One region of the Salinimonas sediminis genome, then DNA from elsewhere that is predicted to be linked to it. Evidence: predicted binding sites of a transcription regulator. Region 1 holds the regulator's gene; each other region holds the start of a gene.

Evidence for each region. Region 1 encodes sigma-54, which starts transcription at its own class of promoters, with help from an activator protein. Its sites were predicted from a motif close to GTTGGCACGNNNNTNGNNT; they were not measured.
Region 2: D0Y50_RS04485 (LPP20 family lipoprotein) is a predicted target of sigma-54. The motif match lies at 1,108-1,126, and genes of this name have one in related genera.
Region 3: glnA (glutamate--ammonia ligase) is a predicted target of sigma-54. The motif match lies at 1,155-1,173, and genes of this name have one in related genera.
Region 4: D0Y50_RS08735 (hemerythrin domain-containing protein) is a predicted target of sigma-54. The motif match lies at 1,261-1,279, and genes of this name have one in related genera.

Annotation. Positions count from the first base shown of each region.
Region 1 covers NZ_CP031769.1:716,454-718,660, forward strand. Annotated here, with positions in the region: gene hpf (ribosome hibernation promoting factor) at 1-117, opposite strand, end outside; gene D0Y50_RS03235 (RNA polymerase factor sigma-54) at 149-1,627, opposite strand; gene lptB (LPS export ABC transporter ATP-binding protein) at 1,705-2,207, opposite strand, start outside.
Region 2 covers NZ_CP031769.1:992,566-994,772, reverse strand. Annotated here, with positions in the region: gene flgM (flagellar biosynthesis anti-sigma factor FlgM) at 1-73, shown strand, start outside; gene flgN (flagellar export chaperone FlgN) at 83-511, shown strand; gene D0Y50_RS04485 (LPP20 family lipoprotein) at 540-1,010, opposite strand; gene D0Y50_RS04480 (flagellar assembly protein T N-terminal domain-containing protein) at 1,291-2,207, shown strand, end outside.
Region 3 covers NZ_CP031769.1:3,449,458-3,451,664, forward strand. Annotated here, with positions in the region: gene typA (translational GTPase TypA) at 1-783, opposite strand, end outside; gene glnA (glutamate--ammonia ligase) at 1,243-2,207, shown strand, end outside.
Region 4 covers NZ_CP031769.1:1,937,198-1,939,404, reverse strand. Annotated here, with positions in the region: gene gdhA (NADP-specific glutamate dehydrogenase) at 1-1,143, shown strand, start outside; gene D0Y50_RS08735 (hemerythrin domain-containing protein) at 1,336-1,779, shown strand; gene D0Y50_RS08730 (DUF1328 domain-containing protein) at 1,823-1,993, shown strand; gene D0Y50_RS08725 (DUF2254 domain-containing protein) at 2,005-2,207, shown strand, end outside.

The sequences.
Region 1 (2,207 bases):
GACATGAACATTAGAAATATGGTCAAAATGACGCTCTAATTTGCTGAATTTTGTATCGACATAAGTACGCAAAGAGTCAGTGATCTCAATATGATGACCAGTAAGATTGATTTGCATAGTTCGTCTTCCTTATTGTGAGCAAGCCCTACTAAATCAGGCTTTTGCGTTGGTTCGACGGTGGGATCGATAACGATTCCCGATATTTTGCTATTGTTCGCCGGGCAACTTTTATACCTTGCTCGGCCAACAACTGAGCAATTTTGCTATCGCTAAGTGGTTTGCTAGGTTTCTCGGCAGCCACCAGCTTCTTAATTAGTGCACGTATGGCGGTAGAGGAGCACTCACCACCAGATTCTGTCGCCACGTGGCTTGAAAAGAAATATTTCAATTCAAAAATACCGCGCGGTGTATGCATATATTTCTGGGTAGTTACCCGGGAAATTGTCGACTCATGCATATCTACCATTTCTGCGACATCGTTTAAAACCATTGGTTTCATCATTTCCGGGCCATGTTCAAAAAAGCCCATTTGTTGCTGCACTATGCAGTTGGCTACCTTAAGCAGCGTATCATTTCGTGACTCAAGGCTTTTAATAAACCATTTTGCTTCTTGCATGTGCGAGCGAATAAATTGTGAGTCGCTACTGTTTCTGGCGCGGCGGCTCATCGCAGCATATTGCTGGTTTACGCTAAGCTTTGGCAAACTGTCAGGGTTGAGCTCAACTGCCCATCGTCCATTGCGCTTAGTAACTGATACGTCCGGAATCACGTATTCGGGTTCTTTTGTAATTAATGCACTACCTGGACGAGGGTTTAGCGTCTGCAACAACCGCATTGCTTCACGCAGTTCATCTTCTTTCAGCTTCGTTTTGCGCATTAAGGTACGATAATCTTTGCTGCCCAATAAGTCTGAATAATCCTGTAACAGCATTTTGGCTTCTTCCAGCCAAGGCGTGTCGATAGCGAACTGGCGTAGCTGAACCAGCAAACACTCTTGCGGGCTGCGCGATCCCGAACCAAGTGGGTCGAATAATTGAATACGTTTCAACACACATTCAACTTCATCTTCTTCGATAACTTCTTCGGCGTCTTCGCTATTCACACTTTGCAGAATATCTTCTACCGATACGGTTAAATAGCCTGACTCGTCGATCGAGTCAATAATCGCCATCGCGATGGCGCGGTCGGTATCCGAAAAGTGCGTTAAACGCATTTGCCAGAGCAGATGGTCCTGAATATTCTCGGTGGTTTCGCCCTGAAAAATTTGATCTTCGTCACTGCCCGGGCCGGGGGCAGGGGCTGAGGACGCTGAATAATACTCATCCCAGGTACTGTCGATAGGCAACTCGTCGGGTAAATCATTTTTCTCCATCGCTTCGCCCGAGTCCATGTTGTCGCTGGTGCTGGCAGTGGCTTCTACATTGTCGTTGTCATTATCGATATTATTTTTTTCGGTAATATCGTTATCACTGCTTTCATCTACCTCTAACAAGGGGTTTGAATCCAGGGCTTCCTGAATTTCCTGCTGAAGATCAAGAGTCGACAGCTGCAATAGCTTAATAGCCTGCTGCAACTGCGGGGTCATGGTTAACTGTTGACTAAATTTTAGTTGTAAAGATGGTTTCATCTACGTCTTATTTTAAACTCGGGTACGCGTGTACTTAAGCGGTGAACCACAGGTATGACAATGTCACTCATACCTTACTATAGCTTGAATTGCTCACCTAGGTATACATCACGTACTTTCTGGTTGCTTAATACTTGCTCCGCACTACCTTGGGCGATGAGCTCTCCGTGACTTACGATGTAGGCTTCTTCACATACATCCAGGGTTTCCCGTACGTTATGGTCTGTAATGAGGATCCCTATGCCTCTGTCGCGCAGATGCTGGATGATTTTCTTTATATCATTTACCGATATTGGGTCAACACCGGCAAATGGCTCATCCAACAAAATAAACTGCGGATTAGCCGCTAATGCCCGGGCAATCTCTACCCGGCGGCGTTCTCCGCCTGACAAACTCATACCGGTACTATTACGTATATGATTGATATTGAATTCATCAAGTAGCGCGTCAGCTTCTTCTTCTCTTTTGGTAGCGGAAAGCCCGCTGCGGGTCTGCAAAATAGCCATGATATTTTCGTGTACTGTTAATTTACGAAATATCGATGCTTCCTGCGGCAGATAGCCGATTCCCTGGCGCGCCC
Region 2 (2,207 bases), 280 kb from region 1:
CCGCGTTGACCCTGAGTCATTAGCGCGCAAAATTGCGCAGCTGGAATCACAGGTGTTCGGCTTAAAATCATAGGATTAATATATGCAGTCTCTTCAATCAGTGTTGGAAAAGCAGATTACCCATTTGGAAACGCTGGCCAGCCTGCTTGATAAAGAACTGCACCTGATAAGTTCACGCAATGCCGAAGCATTAATGAAATTATTGCGTGATAAGGAACAGACCCTTGAACTTATCCAGGAAACGGATAGCCACCTCCAGAAAAACTACCAGATTCAAATGGTCGGCGATGCAGCCCCTGCTGCTGCCGCACCATTAATTGAACAAGCTCGAAAACTGCTGGAACAATGCCAGTATCAAACCCAGATAAACCAGCGTGCCGTGGAACAAGGCCAGTTAAGACTGACCCATTTACGCAATCTTATGCTGGAAGTCAGAGCCAAAGAATCGCTAACCTACGATAAAAGTGGTAAACCTAATTCCGGCCGTTCCGGCACGGGTGTTCAAGCATAAACTGTTTCGCCATCAATAGGCTCCACCATCAATAGTAGGTTACGTCGCGAACCCGTTTAGGTTTAGCCGTAGTCAGGTAGATATCGTATACTCGCTGCATATCCAGCTCCAGCTCAGTGACGTACGTATCTTCTCCTACAGGATAAGCCTTGACGACTTTGGCCCCGCGAATCACCCCTTCTACCGAACTTTTTAACTGGCTGTTCGCCACCACCATATTGGCAACGGACTGTTCACCACTGATACGCTGGCCGTAAACCTGCTCGGTTAACTCACGGTAAGCATCCAGTTTAGACGCTCTCATCGCCATCAAGGTGCGCTCTGTTTCGGTTGCACCAGCCTGTGCGTTTACCGGGGCATACCCTACTGCTTTAAGCACCGGGTAACTGGCAGGTTCTACGGTTTCCCACTCTACATGTTTGTCAAACAAAGAGGTACAGCCAGAACCAAGGCCGGCGGTTAATAATACCGCCAGGGTAAGCTTGTGTTTGATATTCATTATTATCTACCACGTAAATTTTTGTTCCAAACAGGGTTAGCGCATGCCGCCCGATTTGTTTCATCGCTATCCGGACGACGCGTTTTTGACGCATTGCTAGCCATTGCCGTGCAATGTTCGCTGTTTGCTGTTTCACCGCTGCTATCTGGTAAGTTACCCAGCAAGTAACATGCCCATTTATTCATATGTCCAGTGTATTGTTATGGGATGCGCTAAATAGGAACAAAACGTGCAAGGTAGCCAGCGAGAGGCAATAATCTGACACCTATTGGGCATACCTATGAGCTTTTTCAACACATTCACACGTTATACGTTTAATGCAGAACCGCTTCGGCTATCGTGTACCCGGTGGGCTATTGCCATGGCTGCGCTATTGATTATACCAATGGGGCAAACATATGCCGCTTGGTTTGAAGCCCAAGGCCAGGCGTTGGTAGCCGGGGTTGAACGAAGCGAGGCCAGACGCCTGGCAACGGAAGAAGCGCTTAAACAAGCGTTGATGTTTGCAGGCGCTTCCGTCCATAGCGTGCAAACCTTGGTAAATGGATTATTGCAACCGCAAGAGTTTAGCATTCAGGCTAACGGTGAAGTAAACCAGCTCGAATTAGTTGATGAAATATGGCATGAAGACTATGTCACTGTGCGCATCAGGGCCGACATATTTGCCCAGGCCGAGCAGTGTGCGGCGGCCGGGTTTCAAAAAACCCTGGTTACCACCTATTTTCCTATCCAGTATCCTCAACAGGCACTGGACGGGCAACTACAAAAATTAACCCACGTTTTGCCCCGCCACTTACAGCAGCACTTTGCACGTCACTCATCCACCGTGGGTATTCAAGCCATTGCGCCTTATAGTACCAACTGGTACCAACAAACGGTGATTGAACAAGCCCCCGCGCTAGCCCGCCAGCACAATACTCAGTATGTCTTAGGGGCCACCATTATCGATTTAGGCGTAGAGCGAACACCAGCATCTGCATTAGCCTTCTGGTCGGATGGTAGCGCTTCGCGGCAATTTTCTGTGGCCATATCGTTACTGGATGGAATGCACGGTGGCGCGTTATTGGATAAAGTTTACCAGATAACGGCCCCATGGGAATTTGACCGGGTTGCGCAGTTAGATGTGGCCGGTGACCGTTTCTGGCGCTCTGCCTATGGTACAGCTATCGACAACCAACTGGCCGCCATTGTGGCTGA
Region 3 (2,207 bases), 1.7 Mb from region 1:
ATACGTAAGTACCTGGCCAACTTTACCGTTACGCTTTTCGCCGGCTGCATTAACAATAGTAACCTGCTGGCCGGTTTTTACTTTACCGCGCGCAATCCGGCCTACCCCAACAACCCCAACATAAGAGTTGTAGTCCAGCTGCGATATTTGCATCTGGAACGGACCTTCAGGGTCAGTATTGGGGGCTTCAACCTGATCAACAATTGTCTGGAACAATGGCGTCATATCGGTACCGATAGTTTCGGCATCCATCGCCGCCCAGCCATTTAATGCTGAGGCATAAACAATTTGGAAATCCAGCTGTTCGTCAGTAGCACCCAGGTTATCAAACAAATCAAAAACCTGATCGATAACCCAATCAGGACGTGCCCCTGGCTTATCAATTTTGTTAACAACAACGATTGGCTTCAAACCCTGTGCAAAGGCTTTTTGGGTAACAAAGCGCGTTTGCGGCATTGGGCCTTCCTGCGCGTCTACCAATAGTAATACTGAGTCAGCCATTGACATAACGCGCTCAACTTCGCCACCAAAGTCGGCGTGTCCGGGAGTGTCTACAATATTGATATGGTAGTCTTGCCAGTTAATTGCCGTGTTCTTTGCCAGGATAGTAATACCGCGCTCTTTCTCGATATCATTTGAGTCCATGATGCGCTCTTCAGCCTCACCACGACTTTCCAGCGTACCAGACTGTTGCAGCAGTTTATCAACCAAAGTAGTTTTACCGTGGTCAACGTGCGCGATGATCGCAATGTTTCTTAACTTCGAAATATCGTACGTGTTCATTAAGTAAATGCCTGTATAGCTGCCCGAGCTGCGGTTGGTGCCCGGCGAAAGAGTTGAAAATTCTTGCAGAGGTAAAAAATGTGCGCGGATTGTACAGAAAATCTGATCCTTTTGCGCCTCTTTTTTTTCAATTTTTACACACTAGTGAAGATTATCAACTAAAGTCGCACGTTATTACGTATGACGGGTCATATACCCAGTACAAATGTAGCCATTATGGGTAGCATGCACCATGGGATTGCATTAGGCTAAGAATCGGCCCACCGCATGCACTGCACTATTTTGGACCGGGATTGCCTCAAATTGGTGCAATCCATTTAGATTTTGCTGCCGTATCGTGCTTGTAACCCGCGAAATTCCCTGTCGATACAGATGGCATGAATATCGCTTCGTCTTTTACATCATAGACAGGGTACCGATAAATACTCTGCAACTTTACATCAATACCTGGAGGACACGATGTCAATAGAAAAGGCATTAGAGCTGATTAAAGAAAGTGAAGCGAAATTTGTTGATATGCGCTTTACAGATACAAAAGGTAAAGAACAACACGTATCAATCCCGGCAGCTCTGGTTGACGAAGAGTTTTTTGAAGAAGGCAAAATGTTCGATGGCTCTTCAATTTCTGGCTGGAAAGGTATTAACGAGTCAGACATGATTTTGATGCCGGATCCGGATTCAGTTGTGCTTGACCCGTTTGCCGAAGAAACACAGGTTAACGTACGGTGTAACATCGTAGAGCCAACCTCAATGGAAGGTTACGAGCGTGATCCTCGTTCAGTTGCCTATCGTGCAGAAGAATATCTGAAATCGACCGGTATCGGTGATACCGCATTCTTTGGTCCAGAGCCAGAATTCTTCCTGTTTGATGACGTGCGTTTTCATACCGATATGAGCGGGTCGTTCTATAAAATTGATTCTGCGGAAGCCAAATGGAACTCTGGTGAAGAGTTTGAAGGCGGCAACATGGGTCACCGGCCTGGCGTGAAAGGAGGTTACTTTCCGGTTCCTCCAGTAGATTCAGCGCATGACACCCGTGCTGCAATGTGTCTGGTAATGGAAGAAATGGGGCTGGTTATTGAAGCGCACCACCATGAAGTGGCGACCGCTGGTCAGAACGAAATTGCTTGCGAATTTAATACGCTGGTGAAAAAAGCAGACGAAATTCAGGTTTATAAGTATGTTGTGCATAACGTTGCCCATGCGTACGGCCAAACAGCTACTTTTATGCCTAAACCATTGGTCGGCGATAATGGCTCTGGTATGCATGTTCACCAGTCTATTTCTAAAGATGGCAAAAACATTTTCGCGGGCGATAAGTACGCGGGTCTGTCTGAAGAAGCCTTGTATTACATCGGCGGTATTATTAAACACGCCCGTGCAATTAACGCTTTCAGTAATGCATCGACTAACTCGTACAAGCG
Region 4 (2,207 bases), 1.2 Mb from region 1:
TGGCTAAATGATGCCGGTAAGGTTGAATTTAATCAGGGGTGGCGGGTACAGCATAGTGGGTTAATAGGTCCATATAAAGGCGGCCTACGGTTTCATCCTACGGTTAATGAATCCATTCTGAAATTTCTGGCATTCGAACAGTCCTTTAAAAACGCTCTGACGGGATTACCGATGGGGGGCGCTAAAGGTGGATCTGATTTTAACCCAAAGGGGCGCTCCCAACACGAGATCATGCGCTTTTGCCAGACATTTATGACAGAGTTACAACACCATATCGGCCCCAATACTGACGTACCAGCCGGCGATATCAATGTCGGGGCCCGCGAAATAGGTTATATGTATGGACAGTATCGAAATATCCATAATCGCTTCAGCGGAACACTAACCGGCAAGGGGTTAAGCTTCGGCGGCAGCCATGTCAGAACAGAGGCTACCGGTTTTGGACTTATCTATATGCTACAGGCAGTGCTTGAGCATCACCAACAGGCGATTGAGGGGCTGCGCATAGGTATTTCCGGCGCCGGTAATGTTGCGCTGCACGCCGCACTGCGCGCCGCTCAGTTAGGGGCTACGGTAGTAAGTCTGTCGAACAGCCGGGGGTGTATAGTGAATAATAACGGATTTAGCGAAGCAGATATTCAATGGGCGATCGCGCATAAAGCTAACGAAGACAATATTCTCACGGCCTTACAAGAGCATGCCGGCGGCGACTGGCATGATGGTAAAACACCGTGGGATGCCCCTATGGATATCGCGCTACCGTGTGCTACCCAGAACGAACTGGATGAAGATGCTGCCCAGACATTGGTCCACAATGACGTGGCTTTTATACTGGAAGGCGCAAACATGCCATGCACTGATGCCGCACGCAAAGTTTTTGAACAGCACCATATTCCGTTTGTGCCAGGCAAAGCAGCCAACGCTGGTGGCGTGGCTATTTCAGGTATGGAAATGGCGCAGAATGCCTCATTCCAGCGAGATTCCTATTCGCAGATAGATAAAACGTTGCAACAAATTATGCGTGATATTCACCAAAAGATGGTGGAAGAAGGTACGCACAACGGCCGCACCAATTATGCGAAAGGGGCCAATATTGCCGGTTTTAAACGGTTGGCTGATGCAATGGTGGCCCAGGGCATATAACTCACTATTTGCAAAATGCGTGTAATAACTTCCCCCTGCTCCATTTTTCAGGGTTCCCCCAACCCTGAAAAATCTTTTTATCTATCTGTTTTTGCACGGTTTAATAGAAATCGAAAAGTTGGAATAATTCTAGCAATAGCCTTAGCAATTCTGAAATAAATATTACAAATATCGGTAAAGCTGGAGCATCTGATGAAGATTTTTGAAGAACTGAAAGAAGACCACGAAAAACAGCGTTCTTTATTAAAGATACTGGCTGAAACGAGTGGTGATACCCCAGCCCGACACGATTACTTTAAAGAGTTAAAAGAGCAGTTAGAAAGCCATGCGGTGGCAGAGGAGCGCTACTTTTACGCGCCGCTAATGGCCTCAGATGATGCAATTGATTTGTCTCGACATGGCATTGCCGAACACCATGAGATTGACGAGCTGATTGAAACCCTTGAGGAAACGGACATGAGCTCGCCAGGCTGGTTAACGCATTTGAAAACGTTACAGGAAAAAGTTGAGCACCATCTGGCTGATGAAGAACAAGAGTTCTTCGATGTTGCTGAGAAAGTATTGTCTGCCAGTGAGCTTAAAAACCTCGCGGTTGATTATCGTGAAGAAATGCAAAAAGAGTTAGCAAAACATTAATTAGGACAAGCCACTTTTGGCTTTAAAACATTGGAGAAACATTATGTTACGTTGGGCTTTAATATTTTTAGTAATTGCTATTGTGGCAGCCATATTTGGCTTTGGTGGCGTAGCAGGTACGGCAACGTCGATCGCACAGTTCTTATTCTTCGTCTTTGTGGTACTGTTAGTCATTTCTCTTGTAGCCTCGGTCTTAAAAGGTAAAAAGAGATAAGCGAAGGGTAAATGAGTATAAAAACGCGCCAAACGATTATTGTCACACGTTTGGGGACGTGGTTGGAGGGCATTAGCACCAGCTACTGGTTCATTCCGGTATGTATGATGCTCTTGTCCTTTTGTTTTTACGCCCTTAGTCTTCAGGCTATGGCCTACCCTATGCTAAGTGAGTGGGTAGTTGCGCATTTGCCGGATGTATCGCGTGATGGGTC